DNA from 4 places in the Streptomyces sp. NPDC097107 genome. Region 1 is predicted to be linked to each of the others. Evidence: riboswitches for the same ligand, from Rfam matches in the RefSeq annotation. Region 1 holds a riboswitch; each other region holds the start of a gene.

Evidence for each region. A riboswitch is a leader RNA that binds a small molecule or an ion and turns the genes downstream of it on or off. The one in region 1 is predicted to bind cyclic di-AMP.
Region 2: linked by a shared signal. The riboswitch ahead of ACIQ1J_RS16095 (C40 family peptidase) and the one ahead of ACIQ1J_RS13245 (M23 family metallopeptidase) in region 1 are both predicted to bind cyclic di-AMP.
Region 3: linked by a shared signal. The riboswitch ahead of ACIQ1J_RS29880 (transglycosylase SLT domain-containing protein) and the one ahead of ACIQ1J_RS13245 (M23 family metallopeptidase) in region 1 are both predicted to bind cyclic di-AMP.
Region 4: linked by a shared signal. The riboswitch ahead of ACIQ1J_RS03715 (M23 family metallopeptidase) and the one ahead of ACIQ1J_RS13245 (M23 family metallopeptidase) in region 1 are both predicted to bind cyclic di-AMP.

The regions. Positions count from the first base shown of each region.
Region 1 covers NZ_JBIWEF010000005.1:113,183-120,845, reverse strand. Annotated here, with positions in the region: gene ACIQ1J_RS13260 (GNAT family N-acetyltransferase) at 1-2,608, opposite strand, end outside; gene ACIQ1J_RS13255 (HPr family phosphocarrier protein) at 2,807-3,088, shown strand; gene ACIQ1J_RS13250 (GntR family transcriptional regulator) at 3,218-3,913, opposite strand; gene ACIQ1J_RS13245 (M23 family metallopeptidase) at 4,113-4,877, opposite strand; cyclic di-AMP (ydaO/yuaA leader) riboswitch at 4,890-5,052, opposite strand; gene ACIQ1J_RS13240 (M16 family metallopeptidase) at 5,244-6,632, opposite strand; gene ACIQ1J_RS13235 (M16 family metallopeptidase) at 6,629-7,663, opposite strand, start outside.
Region 2 covers NZ_JBIWEF010000006.1:137,688-145,350, forward strand. Annotated here, with positions in the region: gene ACIQ1J_RS16065 (adenosylmethionine--8-amino-7-oxononanoate transaminase) at 1-714, opposite strand, end outside; gene bioB (biotin synthase BioB) at 707-1,993, opposite strand; gene ACIQ1J_RS16075 (8-amino-7-oxononanoate synthase) at 2,144-3,271, shown strand; gene ACIQ1J_RS16080 (DUF397 domain-containing protein) at 3,314-3,556, opposite strand; gene ACIQ1J_RS16085 (helix-turn-helix domain-containing protein) at 3,566-4,429, opposite strand; gene ACIQ1J_RS16090 (ATP-binding protein) at 4,644-5,135, shown strand; gene ACIQ1J_RS16095 (C40 family peptidase) at 5,226-5,699, opposite strand; cyclic di-AMP (ydaO/yuaA leader) riboswitch at 5,703-5,847, opposite strand; gene ACIQ1J_RS16100 (hypothetical protein) at 6,217-6,525, opposite strand; gene ACIQ1J_RS16105 (ATP-dependent Clp protease proteolytic subunit) at 6,533-7,168, opposite strand; gene ACIQ1J_RS16110 (VOC family protein) at 7,324-7,663, opposite strand, start outside.
Region 3 covers NZ_JBIWEF010000014.1:170,978-178,640, reverse strand. Annotated here, with positions in the region: gene ACIQ1J_RS29890 (outer membrane lipoprotein carrier protein LolA) at 11-1,267, opposite strand; gene ACIQ1J_RS29885 (polyprenyl synthetase family protein) at 1,512-2,522, opposite strand; cyclic di-AMP (ydaO/yuaA leader) riboswitch at 3,213-3,380, shown strand; gene ACIQ1J_RS29880 (transglycosylase SLT domain-containing protein) at 3,386-3,865, shown strand; gene ACIQ1J_RS29875 (HAD family hydrolase) at 3,951-4,760, opposite strand; gene ACIQ1J_RS29870 (GNAT family N-acetyltransferase) at 5,047-6,111, shown strand; gene ACIQ1J_RS29865 (glycosyltransferase) at 6,140-7,471, shown strand.
Region 4 covers NZ_JBIWEF010000002.1:13,261-20,923, reverse strand. Annotated here, with positions in the region: partial or broken gene ACIQ1J_RS03730 (dihydrofolate reductase family protein) at 1-298, shown strand, start outside; tRNA gene ACIQ1J_RS03725 (tRNA-Met) at 357-430, shown strand; gene ACIQ1J_RS03720 (PP2C family protein-serine/threonine phosphatase) at 642-1,871, shown strand; cyclic di-AMP (ydaO/yuaA leader) riboswitch at 2,096-2,253, shown strand; gene ACIQ1J_RS03715 (M23 family metallopeptidase) at 2,265-3,299, shown strand; gene ACIQ1J_RS03710 (PrsW family intramembrane metalloprotease) at 3,600-4,970, opposite strand; gene trmB (tRNA (guanosine(46)-N7)-methyltransferase TrmB) at 4,981-5,781, opposite strand; gene lhgO (L-2-hydroxyglutarate oxidase) at 5,897-7,141, opposite strand; gene ACIQ1J_RS03695 (MFS transporter) at 7,218-7,663, opposite strand, start outside.

The sequences.
Region 1 (7,663 bases):
GGATCGAGCGGATGAGCGAGGTGGCCTCCCGGCCGGTGACCGGGATCAGCCGGTGCGCCATGTCGCCGAGCAGCTGGGTGGCGGCCCCGGCGAGCCCGAAGGAGAGCACGGCACCGGCCGCCGGGTCGATGACCGCCCGCACGACCGTGTCGACGCCGCGCGGTGCCATGCCCTGCACCACCGGGCGCAGTTCCTGGGGCTTCCCGAAGAGCTCGGTCAACTCGGCGTACGCCCGACGCAGTTGCTCCTCGTCCGCGAGGTCCAGGCGTACGCCGCCCAGATCGGCGCGGTGGCGCAGGTGCGGGGCGGTGGCCTTGAGGGCGACGGGGTAGCCGATGGTCCGCGCGGCGGCGACGGCGTCGTCGGGGGTGGGGGCGGGCAGGGCCCGGTGGACGTGGATGCCGTACCTGCCGAGCAGGTCGCAGGTCTCCTGGGTGCCGAGGGTGAGCCCCTGCCCGCGCGCGAGGTGCCCGGCTATCAGTCCGGCGGCGCCCTTCTCGTCGATGTCCTCGTACTCCGGCACCTTTCCGGGGTCGGCGGCGTCGCGTCGCCACTGGGCGTATGCGACGGCCTGGGCGAGGGCGCGGACGGCCCGCTCGGCGGCGGGGTAGGCGGGGATGAGGTGGGCCCCTTCCGGAGCCTCGGCGGAGGGCAGCCGCTGTGCCGGGGCCGCGGAGCGGGGCTCCTCACGGGTGCTCGACGCCGTCCGGGGGGCCGTGCTCGCGGTGGCCTGAGGTGCCGTGCTCGTCGCCGCGGACAGGGCTTCCGCGAGGCCGCCCAGTTCCACGTGGACCACCAGGACCGGTTTGCCGGGCTCCGCGGCGGCCGCCGACCGCAGGGCCGTCGCCAGCGCCGCGTCACCGGCCGATCCCTCCCCCACCGTCGGGATGGCCGTCACCACCACCGCGTCACACGTGTCGTCGGCCAGGGCGCGGGAGAGAGCCGAGTGGAAGTCGTCCGCGGAGGCCGCCGTCGTCAGGTCCAGGGGCGAGTGCGGCCGCAGCCCCTCGGAGAGGCAGACGTCGTACGTCAGAAGGCCCAGTGATTCGGAGTTCCCCAGGATCGCCACCCTCGGGCCGGCGGGCAACGGCTGGCGGGCGAGGAGCAGCCCGGCGTCGACCAGGTCGGTGATCGTGTCGACGCGGATCACGCCGGCCTGCCTCAGCAGCGCGGAGACCGTCGCGTGGGGCAGCCGCGTCGCTCGGACCGCGTGTCCCTGCGGTGCCACGCCGCCGTGCCGGGCGCCCTGTACCACGACCAGCGGTTTGACGGCCGCCGTCCGCCGGGCCAGGCGGGTGAACTTGCGCGGGTTGCCGATGGACTCCAGGTACATCAGCGCGACGTCGGTCTCCGGGTCGTCGTACCAGTACTGGAGTACGTCGTTGCCGGAGACGTCGGCACGGTTGCCGGAGGAGACGAAGGTCGACACTCCGGTGACGCCGGTGACCCCGCCGCCGCGCCGGTGCAGCCGGGACAGCAGGGCGATGCCGATGGCGCCGGACTGGGCGAACAGCCCGATCCGGCCGGGGCGGGGCATCTCGGGGGCGAGGGAGGCGTTGAGCCGCACCTGGGGGGACGAGTTGATGATCCCGAAGGCGTTGGGCCCGATGATCCGCATGCCGTACGTGCGCGCGTGCCGCACGAGGGCGCGCTGTCGTTCGCGTCCTTCCGGGCCGCTGTCGGCATACCCGGCGGAGATCACCACGAGGCCCTGCACGCCGTGCTCGCCGCACTCGGTGACGACCTCGGGGACGTGTTCGGCGGGCACGGTGACGACCGCGAGGTCGACGGGCCCGCCGATCTCGCGCACCGAGCGGCGGGCGGGCACCCCGTCGAGCTCCTTCTGTGCCTCGGGGAGGGCCCTGTTCACGGCGTACAGCCGGCCGGTGTAGCCCGCGTCCCGGATGTTGCCGAGGATGCTGCGGCCGACGCCTCCCGGTGTGCGGCCGGTGCCGATGACCGCCACCGAGCCGGGCTGCAACAGCCGCTGAACCGAGCGCGCCTCCGCGCGGTGCTCGCGCGCGTACTGCACGGCGAGCGAGCGGTCGGTCGGTTCGAGGTCGAACTCCAGCCGGACCACACCGTCCTCGAAGCTCCGCTTCTGGGTGTACCCGGCGTCCATGAACACCTTGATCATCTTGGTGTTGGCGGGCAGCACCTCGGCGGCGAAGCGGCGGATGCCGCGCTCGCGGGCGACGGCGGCTACGTGCTCCAGCAGGGCGGAGGCGACGCCGCGCCCCTGGTGGGCGTCCTGGACGAGGAAGGCGACCTCGGCCTCGTCGGCCGGTGCGGAGGCGGGTGTTCCACCGGCGCCGATCCGGTCGTAGCGTACGGTGGCGATGAACTCGCCGCCGATGGTGGCCGCGAGTCCCACCCGGTCCACAAAGTCGTGGTGCGTGAAGCGGTGGACGTCCTTGGCGGACAGGCGAGGGTACGGCGCGAAGAAGCGGTAGTACTTCGACTCGTCGGAGACCTGCTCGTAGAAGCTGACCAGGCGCCCGGCGTCATCAACGGTGATGGGGCGGACGCGCGCGGTGCCGCCGTCGCGCAGCACCACGTCGGCTTCCCAGTGGGCGGGGTACTCGTGCCGGTCCGACGAGGTCTGCATGGGCCCCAGAGTACGGCTCGCGTACGACAACGGCGCGAGGCAGTCTGTGGAGGACGGAAGGTCGGGCCGAGGCCGCGGTCCGACGACCACACGGGACGGCAGCGGCCGTCCTCGCAAGCTTCACGATGTGGGAAACTGGTCTAGACAAGACTGGTCTAGACAACCTGAAACCCCTGAAAACCTGAAGGGCAGCATCACATGGCTGAGCGCCGCGTCAACGTCGGCTGGGCCGAGGGTCTCCACGCCCGCCCCGCCTCCATCTTCGTCCGAGCCGCCACGGCCACAGGCGTCCCGGTGACGATCGCCAAGGCCGACGGGGCCCCCGTCAACGCGGCCTCCATGCTGGCCGTCCTCGGCCTCGGCGCCCAGGGCGGCGAGGAGATCGTCCTCGCCGCCAACGCCGAGGGCGCGGACGCCGCCCTGGACCGGCTGGCGAAGCTGGTCGCCGAAGGACTCGAGGAACTTCCCGAGACCGTCTGAGCAACGCAACACCGAAAGGCCCGCCCGGAACACCGGGCGGGCCTCTTGTTTTCTATTTCCGCTTCCCCCGTTCATGGGCAGCAAGAAATAGCCCCCCGAATTAATCTCTCTTTGTATACGGCGCCCGCGTTAATGCCGCAGGCTCGGCATGTTTACGGGACGTTGCGATTTCCTCACACGCTCCGCCCGCTCACCCCCGGAAACGAATCGCAGCCGGTACGCCGACGTCGACCGCTCGGTGTGCAGCGTCATGAGCGCCCGCGCGCGCTCGCCGTCGCCCCGGGCCACCGCGTCGACGATCGCGCCGTGCTCCGCCCAGCACTCCACCGGCCCGGCCGACGCCTCCACGACGTACATCCAGGCGATCTTGTGGCGCAGCTGGGTCAGCAAGGCCGTCAGCGAAGGGCTGCCGGCGGCCTGGGCGAGGGTCTCGTGGAACCACCCGTCCAGTGAGCGCAAATCCTCGCTGTTGCCCTGCCTGGCGCGCTCCTGCCCCAGCCTGACCAGCCCGCGCAGCACCCTGAGGTGGGCCTCGGTGCGGCGCCGGGCGGCCCGGGAGGCGCCGAGGGGCTCAAGGAGCGTGCGCGTCTCCAGCAGGTCGGCGGCCTCCTGCTCGGTGGGTTCCGCGACGCACGCGCCCGCGTGCCGCCTCGTCACCACGAAGCCTTCGGCCTGCAGCGTGCGCAGGGCCTCACGGACAGGGACGCGGGAGACGCCGTAGCGGCGGGCCAGGAGTTCCTCGGTGAGCCGACTGCCGCGTCCGTGGACGCCGGTGACGATGTCGTCCCGGATCGCCGTGCACACCGAGTGCGCCGGAATACGCATGCCCGACCTCCGCCTTAATCCCCGTGAAACGTCGACGATTGACGTGTGCTCAGTGACTCTAGGCCAATCAAGCGCATATTCCGACGGCAGGGCGGATTTCATGGATATTTTTTGGCCAGCGACACTTCCACCGAGGGAAAAGAAGTCCGAAAGCCCCGGCTCGGGGAGCCGGGGCTTTCGGATGCCGTACCGTCCGTCGTCAGACGTTCACACCGTGGGAGCGGAGGTAGGCGACGGGGTCCAGGTCCGATCCGTACTCGGAACTCGTACGGGCCTCGAAGTGCAGGTGCGGTCCGGTGACGTTGCCGGTGGCGCCGGACAGGCCGATCTGCTGCCCGGGGGTGACCGCCTGGCCGACCGAGACGCCGATGGACGACAGGTGGCCGTACTGCGTGTACGTGCCGTCGTGCATCTTGATCACGACCTGGTTGCCGTAGGCCCCGCCCCAGCCGGCCTCGACGACGGTGCCGACGCCGACCGCGTGCACGGACGTGCCGCTGGAGGCGTGGAAGTCGATGCCGGTGTGACTGCCGGAGGACCACAGCGAGCTGCCGGCCTGGTAGGCGGTGGAGACGTAGGAGGCGGTGATCGGCGGCACGAAGGTGTTGAGGCGCTTGCGCTCCGCCTCCCGCGCGGCGCGCTCCTTGGCCTCGCGCGCCTCCTTGGCCGCCTCGGCCGCCCGCTCGCGCGCGGCCTCCTGGGCCGCCTCACGGGCGGCGGCGTGCAGGGCCGCCTGCTCCTGCGCGGTGGCCTGGGCGTCGATCTCGTCGGCTATGGAGTCGCCGATGGTGATGACCGGGGTGAGTCCGCTCTGCTCCGCCCGGGGCTCGGCGGCGAGCGCCGGAGCCGCGAGGGTGCCGACGACGCCGGTGGTGGCGAGGGCCGCGACACCCGCCGCGCGGGCGGTGGTGCGGTGCACCCGGCTGGGACGACGGTGCTTCCCGGTGGCGCGCGTGAACGCCATGTAGAGGCTGGTCCTTTCCTTCCCTCTCGCCTACCGGGTTAGCTGACGGGTTCGGAGGTGGAAGGTCTCCTACGGACCCCCTCGCTGCGCGCGGGCGCCCGATTCACCCCAGGGACTGCGGTGGGTCCCCGGCTCCCCTGGCTCGCGCCGTACGGGGACTCGGCGATGACTGTCCGGTGCCGCGGGTGCGGCGCACTGCCTGACGAACAGCCCGGATGACGCTAAACGCGGCTGTGTTCAATCCTCAAACGCAACAAGCCTTTTGTAGCGCACGCCACAGGGCAGACAGGCAGCCTTTCCCTCAATCCGGACAAAAGGCGGCCCTGGTGACACTCCGGTCACCAGGGCCGCCGCGCGTGTGTGCCGCTAATCGGCCGCCACCACGGTGACTTCACCGATGCCGAGGGCCTCGACGGGCTCCTTGATCTGCGCCGCGTCGCCGACGAGGACCGTCACCAGACGGTTCACCGGGAAGGCGTTCACGACCGCCGCCGTGGCCTCCACGGTGCCCGTGGAGGCGAGTTGGCGGTAGAGCGTGGCCTGGTAGTCGTCGGGCAGGTGCTGCTCGACCTGGTCGGCCAGCGTGCTCGCCACGGCCGCCGCCGTCTCGTACTTCAGCGGCGCCACGCCCACCAGGTTCTGCACGGCGACGTCACGCTCGGCGTCGGTGAGACCCTCCGCTGCGAGCGTGCGCAGCACCGTCCACAGGTCGTCCAGGGCGGGACCGGTGTTGGGAGTGTCCACGGAGCCGCTGATGGCGAGCATCGCGGCGCCCGTGCCGTCGGGCGCGGAGCGCATGACCTGCCCGAACGCCCGTACGCCGTAGGTGTAGCCCTTCTCCTCGCGCAGGACGCGGTCCAGGCGCGAGGTGAGGGTCCCGCCGAGGCAGTAGGTGCCGAGTACCTGCGCGGGCCACACGCGGTCGTGCCGGTCGGCGCCGGTGCGGCCGATCAGCAACTGCGTCTGGACGGCACCGGGCCGGTCCACGATGACGACCCGGCCGGTGTCGTCGGCGCTCACCGGGGGTACGGGACGCGCCTCGGCCGCGGAGCCGGTCCACGCGCCCAGCGTCTCGCCGAGCAGCGCGTCGAGGTCGACGCCGGTGAGGTCGCCGACGACCACGGCGGTGGCGGTGGCGGGTCGGACGTGCTTCTCGTAGAAGGCGCGTACGGCCGCCGAGTCGATGCTCGCGACCGTCTCCTCGGTGCCCTGGCGCGGGCGCGACATACGCGTCCCGGCCGGGAACAGCTCCTTGGAGAGTTCCTTGGCCGCGCGGCGCGAAGGGTTGGCCAGCTCGTGCGGGATCTCGTCGAGCCGGTTGCGGACCAGCCGTTCGACCTCGCCGTCCGCGAACGCGGGCGCCCTGAGCGCGTCGGCGACCAGGCCCAGGGCCTTGGCCAGCCGTGAGGCCGGCACCTCCAGGCTCAGCCGGACGCCGGGGTGGTCGGCGTGTGCGTCGAGGGTGGCACCGCAGCGCTCGAGCTCGGCGGCGAAATCCTCGGCGGAGTGCTTGTCGGTGCCCTCGGAGAAGGCGCGCGCCATGATCGTGGCGACACCGTCGAGGCCGGCCGGCTCGGCGTCCAGGGGGGCGTCGAGAAGCACCTCCACGGCGACGACCTGCTGGCCGGGGCGATGACAGCGCAGCACGGTGAGGCCGTTGTCGAGGCTGCCGCGCTCGGGGGCCGGGAACGCCCACGGCCTGGGCTCGCCGGCCTGCGGCCGGTTGTGGAATTCCATGGTGGCGAGCTCGGTCACTTGGCCGCCTCCTCGTTCTCGTCGGTGGCGTCGTTCTCGTCGGCGGGGGCGGTCGGCTCGTAGACGAGCACCGCGCGGTTGTCGGGGCGCAGGCGGGCCTTGGCGACCTCCTGGACCTCCTCGGCCGTCACCTCCAGCACCCGCTGCACGGCGGTCAGGGCCAGCTGCGGGTCGCCGAACAGGACGGCGTACCGGCACAGTTCGTCGGCGCGGCCCGCGACCGTGCCGAGGCGGTCCAGCCACTCGCGCTCCAACTGGGCCTGGGCGCGCTCCATCTCCTCGGCCGTCGGGCCCTCCTCGGCGAACCGGGCGAGCTCCTCGTCGATGGCGGTCTCGATGACCGGCACCTCGAAGTCACCTGACGTCTTCACGTCCAGCCACCCCAGGGAGGGCGCTCCGGCGAGCCGCAGCAGGCCGAAGCCGGCGGCGACGGCCGTACGGTCGCGCCGTACCAGCCGGTTGTACAGGCGGGACGACTCACCGCCGCCCAGGACGGTGAGGGCCAGGTCGGCCGCGTCGCACGCGCGCGTGCCGTCCTCCGGCAGACGGTAGGCCGCCATCAGGGCGCGGGCCGGGACCTCCTCCTCGACCACCTCGCGCAGCTGCCCGCCCATGACGTCGGGCAGCGAACCGCCCCGGGGGGCCTGCTTGCCGTCGTGCGAGGCGATGGAGCCGAAGTACTTCTCGATCCAGGCGAGCGTCTGCTCGGGGTCGATGTCGCCGACGACCGAGAGCACCGCGTTGTTCGGCGCGTAGTAGGTGCGGAAGAACGCGCGCGCGTCCTCCAGCGTCGCCGCGTCCAGGTCGGCCATGGAGCCGATCGGAGTGTGGTGGTAGGGGTGCCCCTGCGGGTAGGCGAGGGCGGTCAGCTTCTCGAAGGCCGTGCCGTAGGGCACGTTGTCGTAGCGCTGGCGGCGCTCGTTCTTGACGACGTCCCTCTGGTTCTCCATCGACTCCTCGTCCAGCGCGGACAACAGGGAGCCCATGCGGTCGGCCTCCAGCCAGAGGGCGAGCTCCAGCTGGTGGGCGGG
Region 2 (7,663 bases), on a different contig from region 1:
CGCCTCCCGCAGTACCCGCAGATACGCGGGGGAGTGGAACCGCATCCCGCCGGCGCCCTGCACCACCGGCTCGACGATCACCGCGGCCAGTTCGTCGGCGTGCCGCTCGATCAGCGCGCGCAGGTGCTCCGCGTACGACTCCTCGTACTCCGCCGGCGGCGCGTCGGCGAAGACCTGGCTCGGCAGCACGCCCGCCCACAGCTCGTGCATCCCGCCCTCGGGGTCGCACACGGACATGGGCTGCCAGGTGTCGCCGTGATAGCCGCCGCGCCAGGTCAGCAGGCGACGTTTCGCGGGGCGGCCCAGCGATCGCCAGTACTGGAGGCACATCTTGACCGCGACCTCGACCGACACCGACCCGGAGTCGGCGAGGAAGACGTGCTCCAGGCCCTCGGGTGACATGTCGACAAGCAGCTTCGCCAGCCGCACGGCGGGCTCGTGGGTGAGCCCGCCGAACATCACATGGCTCACCCGGTCCAGCTGGTCGCGCGCGGCCTCGTTCAGCACCGGGTGGTTGTAGCCGTGGATCGCCGACCACCAGGACGACATGCCGTCGACGAGTTCGCCCGAGCCGTCGGCCGGGCACAGCCGCACCCCGCTCGCCGACGCCACGACGAGCGGGTCCTGCCGGCCGGGCATGGGACCGTACGGATGCCAGACGTGCCGCCGGTCGAGCGCCAGCAGCTCGTCCACGGTCAGCGCGGGCTCAGGCATTGGGCGCGAGGTCCGTTCCGGCACCACGGCGGCGTACGGCGACCAGGTCCGTACGGGCCTCGCCGGCCGCCGCCGGTTCGGCGGGCGCGCCCGTCGCGCGGCCGGCCCGGGCCGGGACGGACCCGCACACACCACTGTCGGCGTGCGACCCGTAGCCCCCGCCCTCGGCGTGCGACCCGCAGCCCCCGCCCTCGGCGTGCGGTCCGCAGGCACCGCCGTCCGCGTGCGACCCGCACGAGCCGCCTGCGTGCGACCCGCACCCGCCCCGCTCGGCCGCCCGGTGCTCCGGCAGGGTCACTTCGCCGGCGCCCTCCACCTCGAAGCCGGCGTCCGCGATCATCTCCAGGTCGGCATGGCCCGCCTGTCCCTCGCTGGTGAGGTAGTCGCCCAGGAAGATGGAGTTGGCCAGGTTCAGGGCGAGCGGCTGCATCGTGCGCAGGTGGACCTCGCGCCCGCCCGCGATGCGCACCTCGACGTCCGGGCAGACGAACCGCGTCATCGCCAGGATGCGCAGGCACCGCTGCGGGGTGAGGTGCCACTCCTTGGCCAGCGGCGTGCCCTCCATCGGGATCAGGAAGTTGACCGGCACCGAGTCCGGATCCAGCTCACGCAGCGAGAAGACCACGTCGACCAGGTCCTCGTCACTCTCGCCCATGCCCGCGATCAGACCGGAGCAGGCGGACAGGCCGGCCGCGTGCGCCTTGTTCACCGTGTCCACCCGGTCGGCGTACGTGTGCGTGGTCGTGATGTCCCCGTACGTCGCCTCGGACGTGTTGAGGTTGTGGTTGTAGGCGTCGGCGCCCGCCTCGCGCAGCCGCTCCGCCTGGCCGTCGGAGAGCAGGCCCAGACACGCGCAGACCTCGACGGCCTCGTTCTGCTCCTTGATCGCCTTGATGGTGTCCGAGACCCGGTCCACGTCCCGGTCGGTCGGACCGCGTCCGCTGGCCACCAGGCACACCCGCTTGGCGCCCCCGGCCACGCCGGCGGCGGCGGCCTGGGAGGCCTGGTCGGGCTTGAGCCAGGTGTACTTGAGGATCTCGGCCTTGGAGCCGAGCCGCTGCGAGCAGTAGGAGCAGTCCTCGGGGCACAGGCCCGACTTGAGGTTGACGAGGTAGTTGAGTTTCACTCGTCGGCCGAACCAGTGGCGGCGCACCTTGCCGGCCGCGGCCACCACATCGAGCAGGTCGTCGTCGGAAGTGGCGAGGACGGCAAGAGCCTCCTCGCGGGTCGGCGACTCGCGCCGAAGCCCCTTGTCCACCAGCGTGTTCAGCAGGTCCATGAGAGCCGATCCTGTCCTACGGGGCCGCCCGGGGCCAAGGAGAGTTTGCACAACACTGACAGATCGCCGTGTGGGTATTGCCACACCTCGCGGGGGCTGCCGTGCCGCTAATGTCTGTCCACTGCCTACAAAACGACGGAGGACCGACCCATGGCGTTCGGCTGGATCGACGAGCAGGCCCAGGCGCGCCGCCGGGCCGGACTCGTACGGATTCTGCGCCCACGTCCGGCCGACTCGCCGCTGCTGGACCTGGCGAGCAACGACTACCTCGGCCTGGCCCGGCACCCGGAGGTCACCGAGGGGGCGGTCCGGGCCGCTCGGACCTGGGGCGGCGGTGCGACCGGCTCCCGGCTCGTGACCGGCACGACCGAACTCCACGCCGAGCTGGAACACGAACTGGCCGCCTACTGCGGATTCGAGGCCGCGCTCGTCTTCTCCTCCGGCTACGCGGCCAACCTCGCCGCGGTCACCGCGCTGGCGCCGCACGGCTCCCTCGTCGTCTCCGACGCGGGCAACCACGCCTCGCTGATCGACGGCTGCCGGCTCGCGCGCGGGACGACCCAGGTCGTGCCGCACGCCGACCCGGACGCCGTACGCAAGGCACTGGCGACGCACGACGGGCCCGCCGTCACCGTCTCCGACACGGTCTTCTCGGTCGACGGCGACGCCGCGCCGCTGGCCGGGCTCGCCGAGGCGTGCCGGGAGCACGGCGCCGGGCTGGTCGTCGACGACGCCCACGGCCTCGGGGTCCTCGGCGACGGCGGCCGGGGCGCCCCGCACGCGGCGGGACTCGCGGGCGCCGACGACGTCGTCGTGACGGTGACGCTGTCCAAGTCGCTCGGCAGTCAGGGCGGCGCCGTGCTCGGCCCCGCCCGGGTGATCGACCACCTGGTCAACGCGGCCCGGACGTTCATCTTCGACACCGGCCTCGCCCCCGCGGCGGCGGGCGCGGCGCTGGCGGCGCTCACCCTGCTGCGCCGAGAGCCCGAGCGGGCGGCGCGGGCACGCGAGGTGGCTGCGGAGCTGCACGCGCGCCTGACCGCCCTCGGGCTGTCGGCGGTACGTCCGGACGCCGCGGTGGTCTCGGTGCGCGCTCCCTCCCCGGAGGGGGCCGTACAGTGGGCGGCCGACTGCCGTGCGGCCGGCCTGTCCGTGGGCTGCTTCCGCCCTCCTTCCGTACCCGACGGCGTCTCACGGCTCAGGCTGACCGCTCGTGCGGACCTCTCCGGGGATCAGATCGAACGCGCTGTACGGGTGATCGGCGAAACGCGACCATGAGTCGGCGTGACACGGCCGTGCTTCGCCCGGTGACCAACCGGTTCAGCCGCGGTGGACGGCGGCCGTGAACGTCGCCCAGCTCCCGGGGGAGAAGAGCAGCGCGGGCCCGGCCGGGACCTTGGAGTCCCGTACGGCGAGCAGTCCGGCCCAGGGGCCGGCCGCCGGCCGGGCCGTCTCCACGCAGTTGTTCGCTCCGGTGCTGTAGCTGCTGCGCAGCCACCGCACGTCGTGCAGATCGGTGCCGGCAGGGATGTTCCGACAGAGTGCGGACGGTGAGCCTGACATGGTGCCTCCTTACGCGCCTGCCGCGGTCGCGGCGATGAAGTCCAACGAGTCCTCGGGCGAAAGGGCATGGATCAGAAGGGCGTTGAAGGCCTCGGTATAGGCCTCTAGGTCTTCTTTCCGTTCGAGATGCAGGCTACTCGTCAAGTGGTCGAGAACAACCACGTCCAGATCAGAAGTGCTCGAAAAAGAGAAGATTACGAAAGGGCCGGTGACACCGATGTGCGCCCCGGCGGCAAACGGCAGTACCTGGAGTCGGACATGGGGGAGACGCGCCGCCTCGACCAGGCGCGCCAGCTGACGGGACATGACACCGGGGCCGCCCACCTCCCGGCGCAGCACCGCCTCGTCCAGGACCGCGCTCAGCAGAAGCGGCGGCTGTGCCCGCAGTACGTCCTGCCGGGCCAGCCGCACCTCCACCAGCGTGTCCAGCCGCTCCTCCGGCAGCCCGTCCGCCGCGGCGCGCGTCACCGCGCGGGCGTACTCCGGTGTCTGGAGCAGCCCCGGGACCACCGTGGTCTCCAGCGTGCGCATCGCGCTGGCCTGGGACTCCAGACTGATGAAGTCACGGTAGGTCGGGGGCAGTACCCCGCGGTAGGCGTGCCACCAGTGGTTCCGGCCGCCCGCGTCGTCGGAGCCCGCCAGCATCACCAGCAACTCCCGCAACTGGTCGTCGTCCACGCCGTAGGCGTCCAGCAGTAACCGCACGTCGGCCGGTTTCGCCCCGCTCGTCCCGGTCTCGATCCGGCTGACCTTCGACTGGTGCCAGCCCACCAGCCGGGCCGCCTCGCCGCTGGTGATACCCGCCGACGTGCGCAGGGCGCGCAGTTCAGCGCCCAGCTTGCGGCGGCGCACCACGGGACCGTGCTGCTGCATGGGCCACTCCCCTACTCCTTATGGGCCGCCCAAATACGCTCTGCCGTCGCAGAGTTCACCGCTTTGAGCGACAGATATATGCATATCTTGGTGGATCGCCGCCCTGCACCGGCCTGGTGATGGCAGTCTGGCGGCGAAGCACCAGTCCGGGACCGTACTCGAACCATCCGCTCCGTGTCCGGCTGCGGTCCCGTGGGAAAGGGACGACGTCGCCATGGCAGACCATCTGGAAGCATCCGTCACTCTGCCGAGCGATCCCGCCTCGGTGGCCGCCGCGCGTACCTATGCGGTCGGCACACTGGCGGAGTGGGGCCTGCCGCCGGACACCGACGTGTCCGAAACCGTCCGGCTCATCGTGTCGGAGCTGACGACCAACGCGGTCCAGCACACGTTCGGACAGTCACCCACCTTCACCGTGGACCTCGTGCTCGACCGTGACGAGCGGCTGCGCATCGGCGTCACCGACAGCCATCCGCGGTTTCCCAAGCGCCTGCCCGCCGCCGTCCAGCAGGACAACGGCCGAGGGATGGTGATCATCCGCTGGCTGACGGCGGAGTGCGGCGGCAAGTTGAGAGTGCGGCCCACGCGCGAGGGCGGCAAGACCGTCTCCATCGAACTGCCCTGGGCGCCGCCGGGCGGTGCGGTGCCCGCCGAACCGGCCACGGCCGTCGGGCAGGCCGTGGGAAACCAGGAGCCGCGGCGGTGAATCGCCGACGGTCCCTGGCGCGCCGCAGGCGCATACCGCGCACCCGAGCGGGTGACGGCGGCTGGGGACGCCGTCACCCCCTCGGGCGGGCTACTTGACCCGGCCGTACCAGACGCTGCCGGTCCAGATCTTCTGCAGACGTACCACGTCCCCGGTCTTCGGGGCGTGCCAGATTTTGCCCTTCCCGGCGTAGATGCCGACGTGGTAGATGCTGCGGCCCGAGTGGAAGAACACCAGGTCCCCGGTCTTGCGGTTCTTGGCGGAGATGTGACGGGTCTTGTTGTACTGCTGGGCGGCGGTGCGTGGCAGCTTCTTGCCGGCCTTCTTGAACGAGTACAGCGTCAGCCCCGAGCAGTCGAACCTGCTTGGTCCGACGGCGCCCCATTTGTATGGCGCGCCTTTCTTGGAGGCAGCGATCGTCAGGGCCTTCGTCGCATGGCTCGCCGCGGCCGCCTCGGAGGCGACGCCGGGAACCGCTACGGAACCGCCCACGGCGGCGAGGGTGAGGGCCGAGGCCGTACCGGCACGGGCCATCAGCGACGGGACACGATTGAGCGCGGACATGCGCAACCCTTCGTCAGCCGCCTGTGAAGGATGACCTGTCGGATTCGGGCTGGCGAAGTTGCCCGGCCGCACGAGTGCGGCTTCACCCCAAGGGCTGCTCGGCCCGGCGCGTCTCTCGCGGAGACGACCGTTCCGGCGACCCGTCGTGCTCGGGTCCTCCACTCCTGCCGATCCACTCCTGTCGACCGGTCGTCCGGGCGGCGGCAGGACTCGGCGTCCGCCCGGACCGCCCCGCCGCTGCGGCGGGGGCTTGCCGTCAGTCACGGATCTTGTCTCGCCCCATGGGAAAATCCCAACGGAACGTGCCCTTTGTGTTGTTACTCACCACTCACCCGTTCGGGTGGACACCTCTGTGTTCGACCGGCCGGTGGACGTGGTGACCACCCCGGGACCAGCGACGCAGCGGCTCATTACGCTGTCCGGACACGCGGGTCGCGCAAGCTCGGCCGGTCGGAATCCGGAGGTTTCCCTACGCCGAAAGGCGGTAAGCCGTTTGGTCCGTTTCGACTCGGGTGCCTCAACGGCCGGAACGGGGCGGAAGACCGACTCGCGCCGTCCGCCGTTCACCGTCCAGCACGCGCAGCGCCCGGGCCAGGGTGGTGGCGTGCAACTCGGTCTCGCGCCGCCGGTGCATCAGCGCCAGCGCGTCACGCAGGGCGGCCGCCTTACCGACCAGCGCCTGGGCGGCCCGCAGCCCGCGATAGGTGTCGCCCTCCTGCGCGGGGTTGATACGCCCGAGCAGGTCGACGACGTCCAGGTACCGGTCGATCAGCTCGGCCTCGGCGCGGGTCAGGGCGGGCAGGGGCGGCAGTTCCGGTGGCAGCATCGCCGGATCACCTCGCGCCGGGTGCCGGGGACGTGATCCGGCGGCTGGGCACCACCCGGTCCACCAGGCCGTACTCCAGGGCCTGCTGCGCGTCCAGGACGGTGTCCCGCTCGATGTCCGCGCTCACCTGCTCGGGACTGCGGCCCGTGTGCCGTACGAGGATCCGCTCCAGGCGGGCACGGACGCGGACCAACTCGTCGGCCTGGATGGCCAGGTCGCTCGCCTGCCCCTCCACCGGCTCGGTGAGCGCGGGCTGGTGGATGACCACCCGTGCGCCCGGCAGGACGGCGCGTTTGCCGGGCGTGCCCGCCGCCAGCAGGACCGCGGCGGACGTCCCAGCCTGCCCGAGGCAGGTCGTCTCCACGTCGCAGGCGACGTAGCGCATGGTGTCGTAGATCGCCGTCATCGCGGTGAAGGAGCCGCCGGGCGAGTTGATGCAGAGCGTGATGTCCCGGTCCGGGGCCTGGTGTTCGAGATACATGAACTGCGCCATCACGTCGTTCGCGGAGGTGTCGTCGACCGGTGTCCCGAGGAAGACGATCCGCTCCTCCAGCAGCTTCGAGTACGGGTCCGTCGTCCGGCTCCCGGCACTCGTGCGCTCGGTGAACTCGGGCAGGACGTGACGGGCGGACGGTCGGGTCATGGCGAACCCCTCCTCGTGGCAGAACCGTGATCGGCTGCACTGCCTCCTGTGGAAAATGTACAGGACGTACGTTGCGCGAGGTGGGGAGTCGCGGGGATCGCGCGTTCGCCGGCGGCGGAAGCGAACCGTAGGGGGATCCGCGGGGCGCCCGCGTTTCATCCCCCGTTCGGCGGCTCGTGCAGGCCGAAGGAGGAGCCCTGGTCGTCCCGGCACAGCGCGGACCGGCCGAACCGGGCGACCGACTCCGCGTCCTCCCCGCCCTCATCGCCGAGGTCCTGGAGCGAGCCGCCCAGTTTCCGCACCCTGGCCACGGCGGCGTCCAGGTCGTCGACCCGGAAGAAGACGTACGGGGAGGCTCCCGCGTCACCGCCGTGCAGGCCGCCCGGCACACCGCCGGTGCCGATGGAGAACCCGCTCCCCGTGGGACCGGCTTCGAGAGTCCAGTCGAACAGGCTGCCGTAGAAGACGCGCCCGCGCTCGGGATCGGCCACGCCG
Region 3 (7,663 bases), on a different contig from region 1:
GACCTGGCGCCTACTGGGCCGCGTCGGCCGCCTTCACCAGCGCGTCCTTGTTGACCGCACCGGCGTAGACCTTGCCGTCGTCCGTGATCAGGGCGTTGACCAGGCGGGTCTTGAAGACCGTGCCGGAACCGAAGTCGCCCTTGACCTGGTCGCCGAAGGAGCCCAGGAAGCCGCCGAGGTCGCCGCCCGCGGAGGCCGTGGGCAGGCCCTGGCCGCCGGTGTCGAAGGTGGCGATCGAGTTCCAGCCCTCGCCGATCACCTTCGGGCCGCCCGTGCCCTTGAGACCGTCCGTCCCCTTCGGGCCGTCCGTCCCCTTCAGGCCGTCCGTCTCCTCGGCGAGGCCGCCCTCGGCCCCCCGCCCGTGCTCCGGCGCCTCCTCGGCCTCGGTGACCTTCGCGCCCTTGGGCGGGGTGAAGTCGAACGTCGACGCGTCCGGCTTCGCGAAGCTGACCTTGGTGAAGCCCGCGTCCACGACGGCGGCGCCGCCGCTCGACGGGGTCAGCGTGAACTTCAGCGGCATGCCGGTCTCGGCGTCCACCGCGACGCTGACGGCGCCGACCGTGGAACCGTCCTGCTTGGGCTTGATCACCAGCCGGTACGCGTCCCGCCCGGCTACCTGCGCGGTGCCGTCGACGGTCACGGACGTGGTGTCGTCGACCGCCTTGAGGGCCTGGTCGGCGAAGTCCTTCGGGGTGGCAGGCACCTCCTTCTCCGGCTGCTCGGCGCTGCCGGACGTGGTGGCGTGGTAGACCTCGTTGGACTTGCTGTCGTAGCCCCAGACGTCCTTGCCGTCGTGGATCAGGCTGTACTCGGCGGCGTTCTCCAGCAGCGACAGCTTCTGCCGGTCGGGGCCGTCGGCGGCGACCCGCAGCGTGTGGGTGCCGGACACCAGCTCGGTGAGCTTGGCCGACGGGTCGGCGGCGGAGCCGTCCTCGTCCCCGCCCGAACCCGGGCCGCCGGACATGCCGGACATCAGGCCGCTCTCCAGGCCTCCGAGGTCCGGCAGACCCAGGTCGGTGCTGATCTTGACCGTGCCGGACAGCTGCTCGACGTCCGACTTGGCGATCTTCTCTATGAGCTGCTCCGCCGTGACCTTCGGGAGGTCGGGGTCCCCGGAGTCGGCGAGCGCGGGGACGAGGCCGATCGTCGCGGCCGCCACTCCCATCACCGCGACCGGGACGACGTACCGCGCGGCCCTGCGCCGTCCGGCGCGCAGCTCCTCGCCCTCCCCGGCGGTCGTGTTGTCGTCGGAATCGATCGGTGCCATGTGTGCCCTACCTCCGTCGTCGGCGGCGGCTGTCTCACGACCTCGCGCTCGTTCACCCGTGAGCCGCCATTCTCACCCGAATCGGTGAGGATTGGTGTTTCCGTGGTGTCCATCTGACCAAATCGGCCAGGCGGAATCGTCAGACCGCGGGCTCAACTCCGCCTACTCCTGCGGGATGACACGGAGGGGTCGCGTCTCCCCCGGCCCGTAGGGGGCGAGGTACACGGCGGAGTACGCCGGGCACTCAGCCGGCCCGGTGCACCACGGCGTCGCACAGCTCCACCAGCGCGGACTTCGCCTCGCACTCCTTGAGCGGGGCCAGCGCCGCCCGGGCGTCCTTGGCGTACCGCACGGTGTCCCGCCGCGCCTGCTCCAGAGCGGGGTGGGCGCGCAGCAGCCGCAACGCCTCCGCGTGGCGCGCGTCGCCGCTCAGGTCGGAGTCCAGCAGCTCGCACAGGGCGATGTCCTCGGCGAGCCCCAGCCGGGCCGCCCGCTCGCGCAGCCGCAGCACCGGGAGGGTCGGGATACCCTCGCGCAGGTCGGTGCCGGGCGTCTTCCCCGACTCGTGGGAGTCGGAGGCGATGTCCAGGACGTCGTCCGCGAGCTGGAAGGCGACGCCGAGCCGCTCGCCGTACTGGGTGAGCACGTCCACGACCGTCTCGTCGGCGCCGGACATCATCGCGCCGAACCGGCAGGAGACCGCCACCAGCGAGCCCGTCTTGCCGCCCAGCACGTCCAGGTAGTGGTCGACCGGGTCCCGGCCGTCCTGCGGCCCCGCCGTCTCCAGGATCTGGCCGGTGACGAGCCGTTCGAACGCCAGGGCCTGCACGCGGACCGCCTCGGGACCGAGGTCGGCGAGGATCTGCGAGGCGCGGGCGAACAGGAAGTCGCCGGTGAGGACCGCGACCGAGTTGTCCCAGCGGGTGTTGGCGCTGGGCACGCCGCGTCGCACCGCGGCCTCGTCCATCACGTCGTCGTGGTACAGGGTGGCGAGGTGGGTCAGCTCGACGACGACGGCCGAGGGCACGATCCCGGGGGCGTGCCGGTCGCCGAACTGAGCGGAAAGCATCACCAGCAGCGGCCGGAAACGCTTACCGCCGGCCCGCACCAGATGCTGGGCGGCCTCCGTGATGAACGGCACCTCGCTTTTGGTTGCCTCAAGCAACCCTTCCTCGACCGCAACCAATCCGGCCTGGACATCGGCTTCCAGAGCCTGGTCCCGCACGCTCAGCCCGAACGGCCCGACGACGGTCACGAGGGGTCTCCTGTCTGCTGGTGTCTACTGGCGATTACCTGGTTTGTCGATAGGTCGCTGCCACCACTCAAGTCAGCGTATCCGGTCACCTTTCGATCACCGCTAGCGCCCACCGTTACAGGCCGGTCGGTATCGGATCATGCACGGTATGTTTTTGATCAGGTGATATGAGCAGATATTGATCGCCATCACCAGGCGCCGGAACCCGCCTCCGAAGATCACGTCACCTCTCCCAACGGCCCGCACTCCGAATACGTCACCCGCCCGGGTCACCTCGATCCCGCCCCGAACGGATGCCCGCACAGCACACGGAAACACCGGCCGGGACGGGGTCGGAGACGAGGGACTCGCGGCGGCCGGTCCACCCGACCGCCGGCTGGAACCCGAAGCCCGTCCCGCCCACGGGCGATTGACTCCAAGTTGACCCTAATGCCCGATTTGCCGCCCTTGTTGAAGCGGGTGAGTTGGCTCACTTCGCCCCGCCTGTAGGCAACCCTGCCGCCGACTGCGCCCTCCCTTTGCCCCGCAAGCCAGTTGAGGCTTGGCAGCCGCAAAGGATCAAGCACCCCAAACACCTCAGACCAAGGTCAACAGGTGCGTTGGGTGATTCCTGCACTTGTTTCGGACATGTGCTCTCGCATACGTTCCCGGCCTGTCGGGCGGACGCCGAATCCTGCCACCGCCCGGACACACAGTCATCCGCCAACAAACTCGCAGGCAGGAGCGGGGGACCCAGGTAAGCCGCCGCACCGGTCACCACCGGAGCGGCTAGGGGTGAAGCCGTGCCCGTCAGGGCCCGGCCGGGCACCTCCCCGCCCGAACCCGACAGCTCACCTCGCAGGCGTAAGGAGAGGGACTCAAGCATGTCTGCCAACGGTCAGAACCGTCACGCCCGCACCGCCCGCCTCGCCCGGAAGCTCGCCGTGGCCGGCACCGGCGCCGCCGTGCTCGCCCTGCCGCTCATCGGGGCCACCAGCGCCTCCGCGGCCACCCCGGCCGCCACCACCGCGGCGACGACTTACCCGGACAACCTGGACGGCTGGATCCGGGAGTCGCTCGACATCATGGCCCAGCAGGGCATCCCCGGGTCGTACGAGGGCATTCACCGCAACATCATGCGGGAGTCGTCCGGCAACCCGCTCGCCATCAACAACTGGGACATCAACGCCATCAACGGCACCCCGTCCAAGGGCCTGCTCCAGGTGATCGACCCGACCTTCCAGGCGTACCACGTGCCCGGCACCTCCTGGGACCCGTACGACCCGGTCGCCAACATCACCGCCGCCTGCAACTACGCGGCCGACCGGTACGGCTCGATGGACAACGTCTTCGGCGCCTACTGAGCCGTAATACCGGCTCTGCGCCGTAACACCGGGCTCTGCGCCGTAACACCGGGCTCTGCGCCGTAATACCGGTCTCTGCGCCGTATTACGGCGCTCTGAAGATCCGTTCGAGGACGACGGCCACGCCGTCGTCCTCGTTCGTCAGGGTGACCTCGTCGGCCACCGCCTTGAGTTCGGGGTGGGCACCCGCCATGGCGACACCATGGGCCGCCCAGTCGAACATGGGGATGTCGTTGGGCATGTCCCCGAAGGCGATCGTCCGTCGGCGGCTCACGCCCAGGCGCTCGGCGGCCAGCGCCAGGCCGGTGGCCTTGGTGATGCCGCACGGCTGGAGCTCCACCGTCCCCGGACCCGACATCGTGACCGTGGCGAGGGAACCGACCACCGCGCGCGCCGTCGCCGCCAACCCGTCGTCGGACAGCTCGGGATGGCGCAGCAGCACCTTGCTGATCGGCGCGCTCCACAGCTCGTCGCGCCGCTCGACCCGCACCGCGGGCAGCGTCGGGTGAGGCATCAGGTAACCCGGCTCGATGAGCGTCAGGCCGTCGACACCGTCCTGGTCGACCGCCGCGTGCACCTGCCCCACCTCGGCCTCGATCTTGCCGAGCGCCGTCTCGGCCAGCTCCCGGTCCAGGGTGACCGACCACAGCATCCGGTGCGCGCCGGCGTCGTACACCTGGGCGCCCTGGCCGCACACCACGAGCCCTGTACAACCGAGGCGGTCGAGCAGGGGCCGCACCCGGGGTGCCGGCCGCCCCGTCACCACCAGATGCCGCGCACCGGCCCCGGCCACCCGCGCCAGCGCGGCCAGTGACCGGTCGGACACGGTGTCGTCGCCGCGGAGCAGCGTGCCGTCGAGATCGGTGGCGACGAGTGAATACGCGGTGCGGTCCATGATCAGAGAATACGGACACCGCGCCCGTCCGACTCACCCGCGATCGCTTCCGAACGAGGAGGCGCCAGGTCGGCACGAGTCCGCACGAGTACGGCACGAGTGCGCACGAGGACGCACGTTCGTGTCCGAAACCTGGCACATCATCGGCTAAAGCCGGTTAAAGGCCTGTGCACCGGTTGGCAACAACATGGTCCGCTACCTACCCGCCGGACGGCGCCCGGGGGTACCTTCCTTCTGTCCAGGGGGACTTGATCGGGGGGTCGGGTTGAACAGCGGACGTGTGCGTGTGCTCAGACCGGAGGAACTGGGCGAGGGGGAACGGGAGCACTGGCGCGAGCTGCGCGCCAAGTCGACGGCACCACGCAGTCCGTTCATGGAACCGGAGTTCACCGACGTCGTGGGCCGGGTGCGGCCGCGGGCGCGGGTCGCGGTGGTGTACGACGGCGGTGAGGCGGCCGGTTTCCTGCCGCACGAGCGCGGACCGCTGGGTCAGGGCCGGGCGATCGGACTCGGGGTGTCGGACTGCCAGGGCGGGGTGCTGCGCCCCGGCCTCACCCCGGACACCCGCGAACTGCTGCGGGCCTGCTCCCTGTCGAGCTTCGCCTTCGACAACCTGGAGGCGGAGCAGGGGCTGTTCGTGCCGCACGCCGCCGAGGAGCACACCACCTACGTCATCGACGTGGAGAAAGGGTACGAGGCGTACGAGAGCGGGTTGCGCGACCGCTCGCCGAAGTTCCTCAAGACCACCCTCGCCAAGGAACGCAGGCTCGGCCGCCAGGTCGGGGACGTGCGCTTCGTGTTCGACGAGCGGGACCCGGCCGCGCTGCGCACACTCATGGAGTGGAAGTCTGCGCAGTACCGCAGGACGGGACGCCGGGACCGTTTCGCGCAGGAGTGGATCACGCGGCTCGTCGGGCGGCTCGCCAGGACCCGGGCGCCGGAGTGCACCGGCACGCTGTCCGTTCTCTACGCCGACGGCCGGCCGGTCGCCGCCCACTTCGGACTGCGCTCGGCGACGGTCCTGGCGTGCTGGTTCCCGGCGTACGCCCCGGAATTCGCCAAGTACTCGCCGGGTCTTGTCCTGCATCTGCGGATGGCCGAGGCAGCCGCCGCCCAAGGCATCGGCATGCTCGACCTGGGACGGGGTTCGGCGGAGTACAAGGACGCGCTGAAGACCGGTGACCTGCCCGTGTACGAGGGGGCGGCGACGCGCGTGGGGGCGGGCGCCGCACTGCACTGGCTGGGCCGCGAGCCGGCCCGCCGCGCGCACGGCTTCGTGCGCGACCGGCCCCGGCTGGCGTCGCTGGCGGTACGGACGTTGAGTGGCGCGGCCCGGCTGCGCCGGCCGTGACGGAGGGCAACCACGAGGGGGTGGGCGCATGGCCGGTGAGCGGCGTGCGTTGCGGGAGACACGGCGGGAGATAGCGGGGTTCCTGAGCATCGGGCCGGTGCAGGTCGCCGAGCTGGATCTCGGCCCCGAGGGAGACGGGAGGGCCGCGGGCGCCGAGGTGGCGGAGCTGAGACCCGGTCCGGGCAGTCCGCCGGTGACGACCGGCGCGGTGTTCCTCCTGGTCAGGCGGGCGGGCCGGCCCGTCGGTACCGTGCTCGGACAGGTAGCCGAGGGTGCGGATCCCACGGAGGTGCTGTCCGGGCTCGCCCGGAAGCTGCCGCAGGGCGCGCCGCCCGAGCCGTTGCCCCGGCCGCCGTCCGCCAGTGTCGTGGTCGCCACCCGGGAACGCGCGGACCAGCTCGCCCGCGCGCTGGACTCGCTGCTCGCGCAGGACCACCCGGACTTCGAGATCGTCGTCGTCGACAACGCGCCCGCGACCGGGGAGACCCGGGAACTGGTCGAGCGCAAGTACGGCGAGCGGGTGCGGTACGTGTGCGAACCGGTGCCCGGACTCGCCATCGCCCACAACCGGGGGCTCGCGGCCGTACGGGGCGCGGTGGTCGCCTTCACCGACGACGACGTGGTCGCCGACCCGCGCTGGCTCACCGAGCTCACCGCGCCCTTCACCGCCGACCCGCGCCTGGGCTGCGCCACGGGGCTGATCCTGCCCGCGCGGCTGCGCACTCGGGCCCAGGTGCTCCTGGAGAGCCACGGCGGCTTCGCGAAGGGGTTCACCCCGCGGACGTACGACCCCGAGCACCCGCCCGCCGACGAGCCGCTGTTCCCGTTCACCGCGGGCCGGTTCGGCTCCGGCGCCAACATGGCCTTCCGTACGGACGTGCTGCGGGCGGTCGGCGGCTTCGACCCCGCGACCGGCGCGGGCACGCGCGCGCGGGGCGGCGACGACCTCTACGGCTTCGTCCGCGTCCTCGCCCAGGGGCAGCGGCTGCGCTACACCCCGCACGCACTGGTCTGGCACCACCACCGGGAGACCTGGCGGGACCTGGAGACCCAGGCCTACGGCTACGGCGCGGGCCTCACCGCGTATCTCACGGCGATTCTGGTGAACCGGCCCGCGCTGCTTCCGGCCTTCCTCGCCCGGGTGCCGGGCGGACTGGCGCACGCGCGGGGGCTGACCGCCGTACGCGCGACCGGTGAGGGTGCGGACGCGGCGGCGGAGGGGCCGGGCGGGCACGACTCCCGTACGCATCCCTGGCCGCGGCGCCTGTCCCGGTTGCAGCGCCGGGGCATGCTGTACGGCCCCATCGGCTATCTGCGGGCCCGTCGCGCCCTGCGTACGGTCGGGCTGGAGGCGCGATGAGCGAGGCGTCCGAGACTCCGGGAGCGGCCGAGACCCCGGGGGCTGCCGAGGTCCGGGGGGCTGCCGAGACCCCGGGGGCTGCCAAGACCTTGGGAGCTGCCGGGGCGCGGGAGGGCGTCCCCGCGGCGGGCGGGCCGGACGGACGGGGCGGACCGGACCGACCGGGCGGAGGGCCGGGCGGACCTGGCGGGC
Region 4 (7,663 bases), on a different contig from region 1:
CGTCGTGCACGCCGAGGAGGCGGCGCTCGCGAAGGCCGACCCCGCCGACCCGCGGCTCGCGACGGCCACCGTCTACAGCAGCCTGGAGCCGTGCGCCCGCCGCGCCTCCCGGCCCGCGCCCTGCGCCCGGCTGATCCTCGACGCCGGGGTACGGCGCGTGGTCACGGCCTGGCGGGAGCCGGACACCTTCGTGCCGGGGGCGGACGGCAGCGGAGTGCTCGCCGCCGGGGGCGCCGTCGTCGTCGTACTGCCGGAGTACGAGGAGCGGGCGAAGGCGCCCAACCGCCACCTGGAGGGGCAGGGAGATACGGATGTGCATTCCACCCCCAAGATGACGTACAGTAGAGACACAACGGCGCGGGGTGGAGCAGCTCGGTAGCTCGCTGGGCTCATAACCCAGAGGTCGCAGGTTCAAATCCTGTCCCCGCTACTCAAGGCCGAAGGCCGGAATCCTTAAGGATTCCGGCCTTCGGTGCGTTTGCGGCGGATGCGCCGCCCTCATCCTCACCCCGTCATCCAGTCACCCGGTCGCTCCGTCACCCGATCGGCCCTCAGTGGCTCGCCCTTCGCCCCCGGTCCGGGAAACCTGGAGGACCGGGACGGCAAGCGGCGCGGACGTGCGGGGTGGCGGGAGACGAGTGGTGCGGCCAGGTGAGCTGGAGGACGAGGGAGCGTACGCCCGGGCCGGCGGCCGGCTCCCCGGCGATCCCGTGCCCGACCCCGGCCTCGGCGACGGTGCTGAACGCGTGCCGCCGCACGCGGGGCCGCGGCGACGGACCTCGTACGGGCGGGCCTTCGTACGCCTGCTCCCCATGCTGCTGATCGTCGCCGCCGTCCTGTACGACATCTTCACCCCCAGATACTTCACCGCGGGCCCCCTCTACACGGCCGCGCCCCTGGTCGCCGCGCCGATCTACTCACGGCGCGGCACGGTGCTCACCGGTGTCGCCGTGGTCGCCGCCGTCATAGGGCTGCAACTGACCAAGGGCGTCATCCACTACGTCGACTCCCTCACCGAGCTGATCACCATCGCGACGGTCGCCGTGCTCGCCGTCCTCGTGAACGGCTTCGTCCGCCGCACCGGCGAGCGCCTCGTCTCCGTCCGCGAGATCGCCGAGGCCGCCCAGCGCGCCGTGCTGCCCGAGCCCGCCGAGCGGATCGGCGGTTTCGAGATCGCCGCCTGCTACGAGGCCGCGCAGGCCGACGCCTTCATCGGCGGCGATCTGTACGCGGTGCAGGACAGCGCGCGCGGCATCCGGCTCATCGTCGGGGACGTGCGCGGCAAGGGCATGGGCGCGGTGGCCGCCGTCGCCGTGGTGATCGGCGCGTTCCGGGAGGCCGCCGAGCAGGAGGCGACGCTGGAGGCGGTGGCGCAGCGGCTGGAGCGGGCACTGGCGCGCGAGGGCACCCGGCGCGACGGACTGGACGCCTTCGAAGGGTTCACCACCGCCGTACTCGCCGAACTCCCGCACGGCGACGGGATCGTCCGCATCGTCAACCGCGGCCATCCGCCGCCCCTGCTGCTGTACGCCGACGGCACCCTGCGCCCGCTGCCCGCACGGGAGTCGGCGCTGCCGCTCGGCATGGGAGAGCTGGGCGTGTGGCCCGACCGCGCGGAGGAGGCCGGCTTCCCCGGCGGGGCCACGCTGCTTCTCTACACCGACGGACTGTCCGAAGCGCGGGACGCCCGGGGCGAGTTCTACGAACCGCACGTGCGGCTGGCCGGCCGCGTGTTCCGGCATCCGGCGGAGCTGCTCGACACCCTCGCCGGGGACGTGCGCCGGCACTCCGGGGGCGGCATGGCCGACGACATGGCACTGCTCGCCGTGCGACGCCCCTGCTCGACCCTTGATCGACGTCACCGGAAGTGACGGACCGACCGCCCTCCGCATAACAACTGACGAACTGTCAGAAAGCCGAGGCGTGAAGGGGAATACCCAAGCCCGGTCGACTCGCCCGGTTTTAACCGATCGTGAGGCGTACGTCCGGGCCGGATCCGTTAATGATCAAGAGGAACGGCTTGGAATCCGAGCCCCGCGTCTATTAACGTTCGATAACGCAGCGCGGTCGTCCCAGCCGTCACAGAAGTCGGCTCCGTGCGCACGCGCCGAATCCCGCAAGGGAACCGGGGAACCACCACATTGGGGTGAATCGGGCGTATGACGCCGTGCCAGACACGGCGGATATACGCGCGTAGGAGACCTTCCTGCTCCGAACCCGTCAGCTAACCCGGTAGGCGAAAGGAAGGAAAGGAGTACGCCCACGTGGCGTCCAACCGGCCTGCCCCCGAGGCCCCGTTCGTGCCCAGCGGGCACGACAGCGAAACCTTCGGCTACGACGGCTACCGCACCGAAGAGGGCCCTTGGGAGGAGTGGAATCCCACCGCGGACTCCATCCGCCCCGTACGCGGCCGGCACCGCGTCGCCAAGCAGCGCGGCGGTCTCGCCCGCAGCTCCACCGTTCTCGGCGTCGGTGTCATAGCCGCGGTCGGCGCGGGCGGCATGGCCAGCGCGCAGACCGGCAAGCCGCCGGTGTCGATCTCCATGCCGGACCTTCCGAACGTCGGCTCGCTCATCTCCGACGAGGAGAAGCCGGAACCGCAGGGTTCCGCCACCCCGCTCAGCGGAATCGGCACGGTCGCCGCCGAGACCTCCTCGGAGAGCGACCCAGGCGCCGGTGAGACGCTGCGGGCCCGGATCATGGCGCAGGCCGAGCAGCAGCAGGCCCAGGTCGAGACCAAGGCCGTCGCCGAAGCCGCGGCCGCCGCCGAGAAGAAGGCCGCGGAAGCCGCCGCCAAGGCGGAGAAGGAGGCCGAGGCCAAGGCCGCCGCCGCCAAGAAGAAGGCGGAGGAGGAGGCCGCGAAGAAGGCCGAGGCCGAGCGGCTCGCCAAGCTGGCCAAGCAGTACACGCTGCCGACCTCCTCGTACACCATCTCCTCCAGCTTCGGCCAGGCCGGCGCCTACTGGTCCTCCGGCTACCACACCGGCCTCGACTTCGCCGCCCCCACGGGCACGCTGCTCAAGGCGGTGCACAGCGGCACGATCACGTCGGCCGGCTGGGACGGGTCGTACGGCTACAAGACCGTGCTCACCCTCGACGACGGCACCGAGATCTGGTACGCCCACCAGTCCTCCATCAGCGTCAGCGTCGGCCAGGAGGTCACCACCGGTGACGTCATCGGCCGCGTCGGCGCCACCGGCAACGTCACCGGCGCACACCTCCACATGGAGGTCCACACCAGCGGAGGCGGCGGCATCGACCCGATGGCATGGCTGCAGAGCAAGGGCCTGACCCCCTGATCCACGCCGTTTGACCCACGCCGTGCCTCCCACGCGGTCTCCGGCCCCTTTGCCGCCCTGGTCTCCGGCGGTCCTGACGACGACCCCCCGACGTCAGGGCTGCCGGTCCGCGGGGCGAGTACCCGGGCCCGAGCGCCGCGGACATCGAGGCCGCGCCGACGCCTCGCAGGTCGATGTGGTCGGTGCTCGGGCGGCGCAGCCGTACGCTCCCTCCTCCGCCGACCCCAGCGGCGCCGGCGGCTGCTCCACCGCCACCGCCTGGGAGCCGGAGCAGGACGGCCTGCACGACCGGTACTGCCGTTACGGCCGGTAGTGGCTGGGCGGGGTGTACGGGCGGTACGGGGTGTACGGGCTGTACGCGGCCGGTGCGGGGTACGGCGCCGGGACCGTCGCGGGGGCCGTCGCCGGGTGGCCGGGCCCGTACGCGCCGTACGGGTGCGCCCAGGGCCGCACGGCCACCGGCAGGGGCGGCGCCGTGGCCCGGGCGGCGTGGTCCAGTGCCGGACGCGCCACGTCGCGTCGGTGCCACAGGGCGCCCAGCAGTTCCCGCTCTCGTACGGCGAAGTCGGCGCCCGCCCTGCCCAGCCGCCCGCGCCGGCGCAGGAACGCCAGCGAGGTCGCGTACGCCTCGTACTGCGCCACCGCCCGCGCCGCCTCCCTACCGGCGTGCCGGTGGGCGTGCCGGCGCGCGATGCGGCGGGCCCGCATCGAACCGAGCGCGTACGGCTCCATCGGTGTCAGCCACCCGGCCATGACGTACACGGGGAGTTCGGCGCGTACGGTGCCCAGTTCGCGCTGCCGGGTCCAGATCACCAGCCAGGTCAGCAGGCCGAAGGACGGCACCATGAAGGCCCCGTACACGGCGAAGAAGCCGTACTCCCCGAACGCCACCGAGCCGTTCCACAGCGCGTGCACGCCCATCGCCAGCAGCAGGCCGGCCAGGGGGAGCAGGGCACGGCGCAGGCGGTGCCGGCCCGTGGAGAGCGCGGCGATGCCGAAGCCGATGCCGGTGAGCACGGTGAAGAGCGGGTGGGCGAACGGCGACATCACGACGCGGACGAAGAAGGTGGCCGCGGTGACGGAGGCGATGCCGCTGTCGCCGGTGAGCTGGTCGGTGCCGAAGGCGTTGCCCAGGTAGAGGATGTTCTCGGTGAAGGCGAAGCCGGTGGCGGTGACGCCCGCTATGACGACGCCGTCGACGACGCCGGTGAAGTCCCGCCTGCGGAAGAGGAAGACCAGGAGCACGGCGGCTGCCTTGGCGGACTCCTCGACCACCGGTGCTATGACCGTGGCGCCCAGGGTGTCCGCGCCGGCCGGGTCGGCGGTGGCCGTCGCTATCCAGCGCGTCGCGAAGCTGTTGGCGACGATCGCTATCAGCGCTGCCGCGCAGGCTCCCCAGGCGAAGCAGAACAGCAGGTTCCGCCACGGTCCGGGCTCCACCCGGTCCAGCCAGCGGAACGCGGCCACGAGCAACGGCACGGGCAGGACCGCGAGGCCGAGCCCCACCAGGAACCCCTGCGTGCCGGTCTGTTCGCGCACCAGGGCCAGGATCACCAGGCCGGAGAGCGCGAGCAGGGTGATCAGTGCGCCGTAACGCACCCAGGGGCGCTGCCACCAGTGCGTACGCGTCCGCGTCGGCGGACGCGTCGGATACGGGGGACAGGTGGCCACGGCATGGACCCTAACCGGTGGGGGGCTGCTCCTTGTGCTGGTCGCGGTGCTGGTCGCGGTGCGACACGGAGTGCTGTACGCGGCGGAAGAGCAAGTCGTTCACCACATGACCCTTGTCCAGTCCCTGGCCCTCGAACCGGGTCTGTGGCCGGTGGGCGGGACGCGGCGCGAAACCGCCGCCCTGCACGGTGTTCTCGAAGCCGGGGTGGGCGGTGAGGACCTCGAGCATCTGCTCGGCGTACGGCTCCCAGTCCGTGGCGCAGTGCACGACGGCCCCCGGCGCGAGGCGGGTCGCGGCCAGGTCCAGGAACTCCGGCTGGATCAGGCGGCGCTTGTGGTGCCGCTTCTTGGGCCAGGGGTCGGGGAAGTAGACGCGCAGTCCGGCGAGGGAGCCGGGGGCGAGCATCTCCCGCAGGAGGATGATCGCGTCGCCGTTGGCCACCCGGATGTTGGACAGGTCGTACTGCTCCGCGAGACCGAGCAGGTTGCCCTGGCCGGGTGTGTGGACGTCCACGGCGAGGATGTTGGTGTCCGGGTCGGCGGCGGCCATCCGCGCGGTGGCCTCACCCATGCCGAAGCCGATCTCCAGGACGACGGGACGGGCGTTCCCGAACAGCTCGGCGAGGTCGATGACCCGCTGTCCGTCGATGTCCAGCCCCCACCGGGGCCACAGCCGCTGCAGTGCGTCCGCCTGCCCGGCGGTCACCCGGCTGCGCCGGGGCTGGAAACTCCGGATCCGCCGCTCGAAGTGCGACCCGGCGGGATCGGCCTTCGGCCCGTCCGGGAAGCGGGGCTCACCCTTGGCACGGATGTGCCGGAGGGAGGCACCGGCGTGGGGGGCGGCAGGCTCGGGGGCGGCCGGCTCCTCGGCGGCGGGCCGGCGAGCGTCGGAGGCGTTGCGGAAATCAGACACAGTGCCCTCAATTTTACGGGCGGCCGAGCATGGCCAGCGCCCTGCGCCCCACCTCCCGCCCGATCGGCAGCGCCGCTGTCGCCGCGGGCGACGGCGCGTTCAGGACGTGCACGGCGTGGGCGCCCTCGCGGATCAGGAAGTCGTCCACCAGCGTGCCGTCCGCCAGGACCGCCTGCGCCCGCACTCCTGCGGGCGCCGCCACCAGGTCCGCCTCCGTCACCGCGGGGAGCAGCCTGCGTACGGCCGTGGTGAACGCCGCCTTGGACAGCGAGCGCCGAAGCTCGCCCGCCCCGTACTTCCAGTGCCGCCGGGCTATCCGCCACGAGCCCGGCCAGGCCAGCGTCGCGCCCAGCTCGCGGGGCCGCAGCACGCCCCAGCCGTAGCCCTCCCGGGCCAGCGCCGGTACCGCGTTGGGGCCGACGTGCACGCTTCCGTCGATGCCGCGGGTCAGGTGCACACCGAGGAACGGGAACGCCGGGTCCGGCACCGGATAGACCAGCCCCCGCACCAGCTCGGGCCGCGCCAGCTCGTAGTACTCGCCCCGGAAGGGGACGATCCGCATGCCGGGGTCGTCGCCCGTCATGCGGGCGATCCCGTCGCAGTGCAGCCCGCCGCAGTTGACCAGGACCCGGGCGCGGATCACCTCCCCGGAGCGGGTGCGCACGGCGGCTCCTAGGCCCGGGCGGCGGTCGATGTGCCGTACCTCGGCGCCGTAGCGGATCTCCGCGCCCGAGGCCCGGGCCAGCTGCCGGGCCACGGCGACGTAGTCGCAGATCCCGGTGGTGCCGACGTGTATGGCGGCGAGGCCGCGCACCTCGGGCTCGTACTCCGGGATCTGCGCCGCGCCCAGCTCGCGGACCGGTATGCCGTTCTCCCGGCCGCGCTGCACGAGGGCGTGCAGGCGGGGCAGCTCGGAGCGGTCGGTGGCGACGATCAGCTTGCCGGTGACGGCGTGGGCGATGCCGTACTCGGCGCAGAACTTGACCATCTCCGCCGCGCCCCGCACCGCGTAGCGGGCCTTCAGGGAGCCCGGGCGGTAGTAGACGCCGCTGTGGATGACGCCGCTGTTGCGGCCCGTCTGGTGCCGGGCCGGTCCCGGCTCCTTCTCCAGCACCGTCACCCGGGTGCCCGGCGCGGCGCGTGTGATCGCGTACGCCGTCGACAGGCCGACGATTCCACCGCCGATCACCAGCACGTCGCAGTCGTACGCGACGCCGTGCGCGATGCCCTGCGCGGTCCCGGCCCGCACTCGTTCCATCTTCCGGCCCACCTCCCGGCTTCGATAGTGCACTGCGCCACTGACAGCGCCCTCAAACCCGGGAGGAGGCGGTGGATCAGGCCGGGGTCACCAGCAGTGGCCGGGCGCGCTCGCGCAACTCGACCACACGCGGCTCGTCGCCGTACGGCTCCAGGCGGTGGAGGAGATCCTTCACGTACTCGGTGGTGCGGGCCGAGGAGATGCGGCCGGCGACCTCGACCGCCCGCACGCCCTGCTCGCAGGCGGCGTCCAGATTGCCCGACTCCAGCTCGGCCACCGCCGAGACGACGAGTCTCAGGCCGTGCGAGCGTACGAACTCCTCCGTCGGTTTCGACAGGGCCTGCTCGGTGAAGCGGCGGACCTGGCGTGGTGCCTTCAGGTCGCGGTAGCACTCGGCGGCGTCGGCGGCGAACCGGTCGTAGGAGTAGAAACCCAGCCACGTCGGGTCGCTGTCGCCGGGACGGGCGCGCTCCAGCCAGCTCTCGGCGGCATTCAGGGCCGCGCCGGCCGCCACCGCGTCGC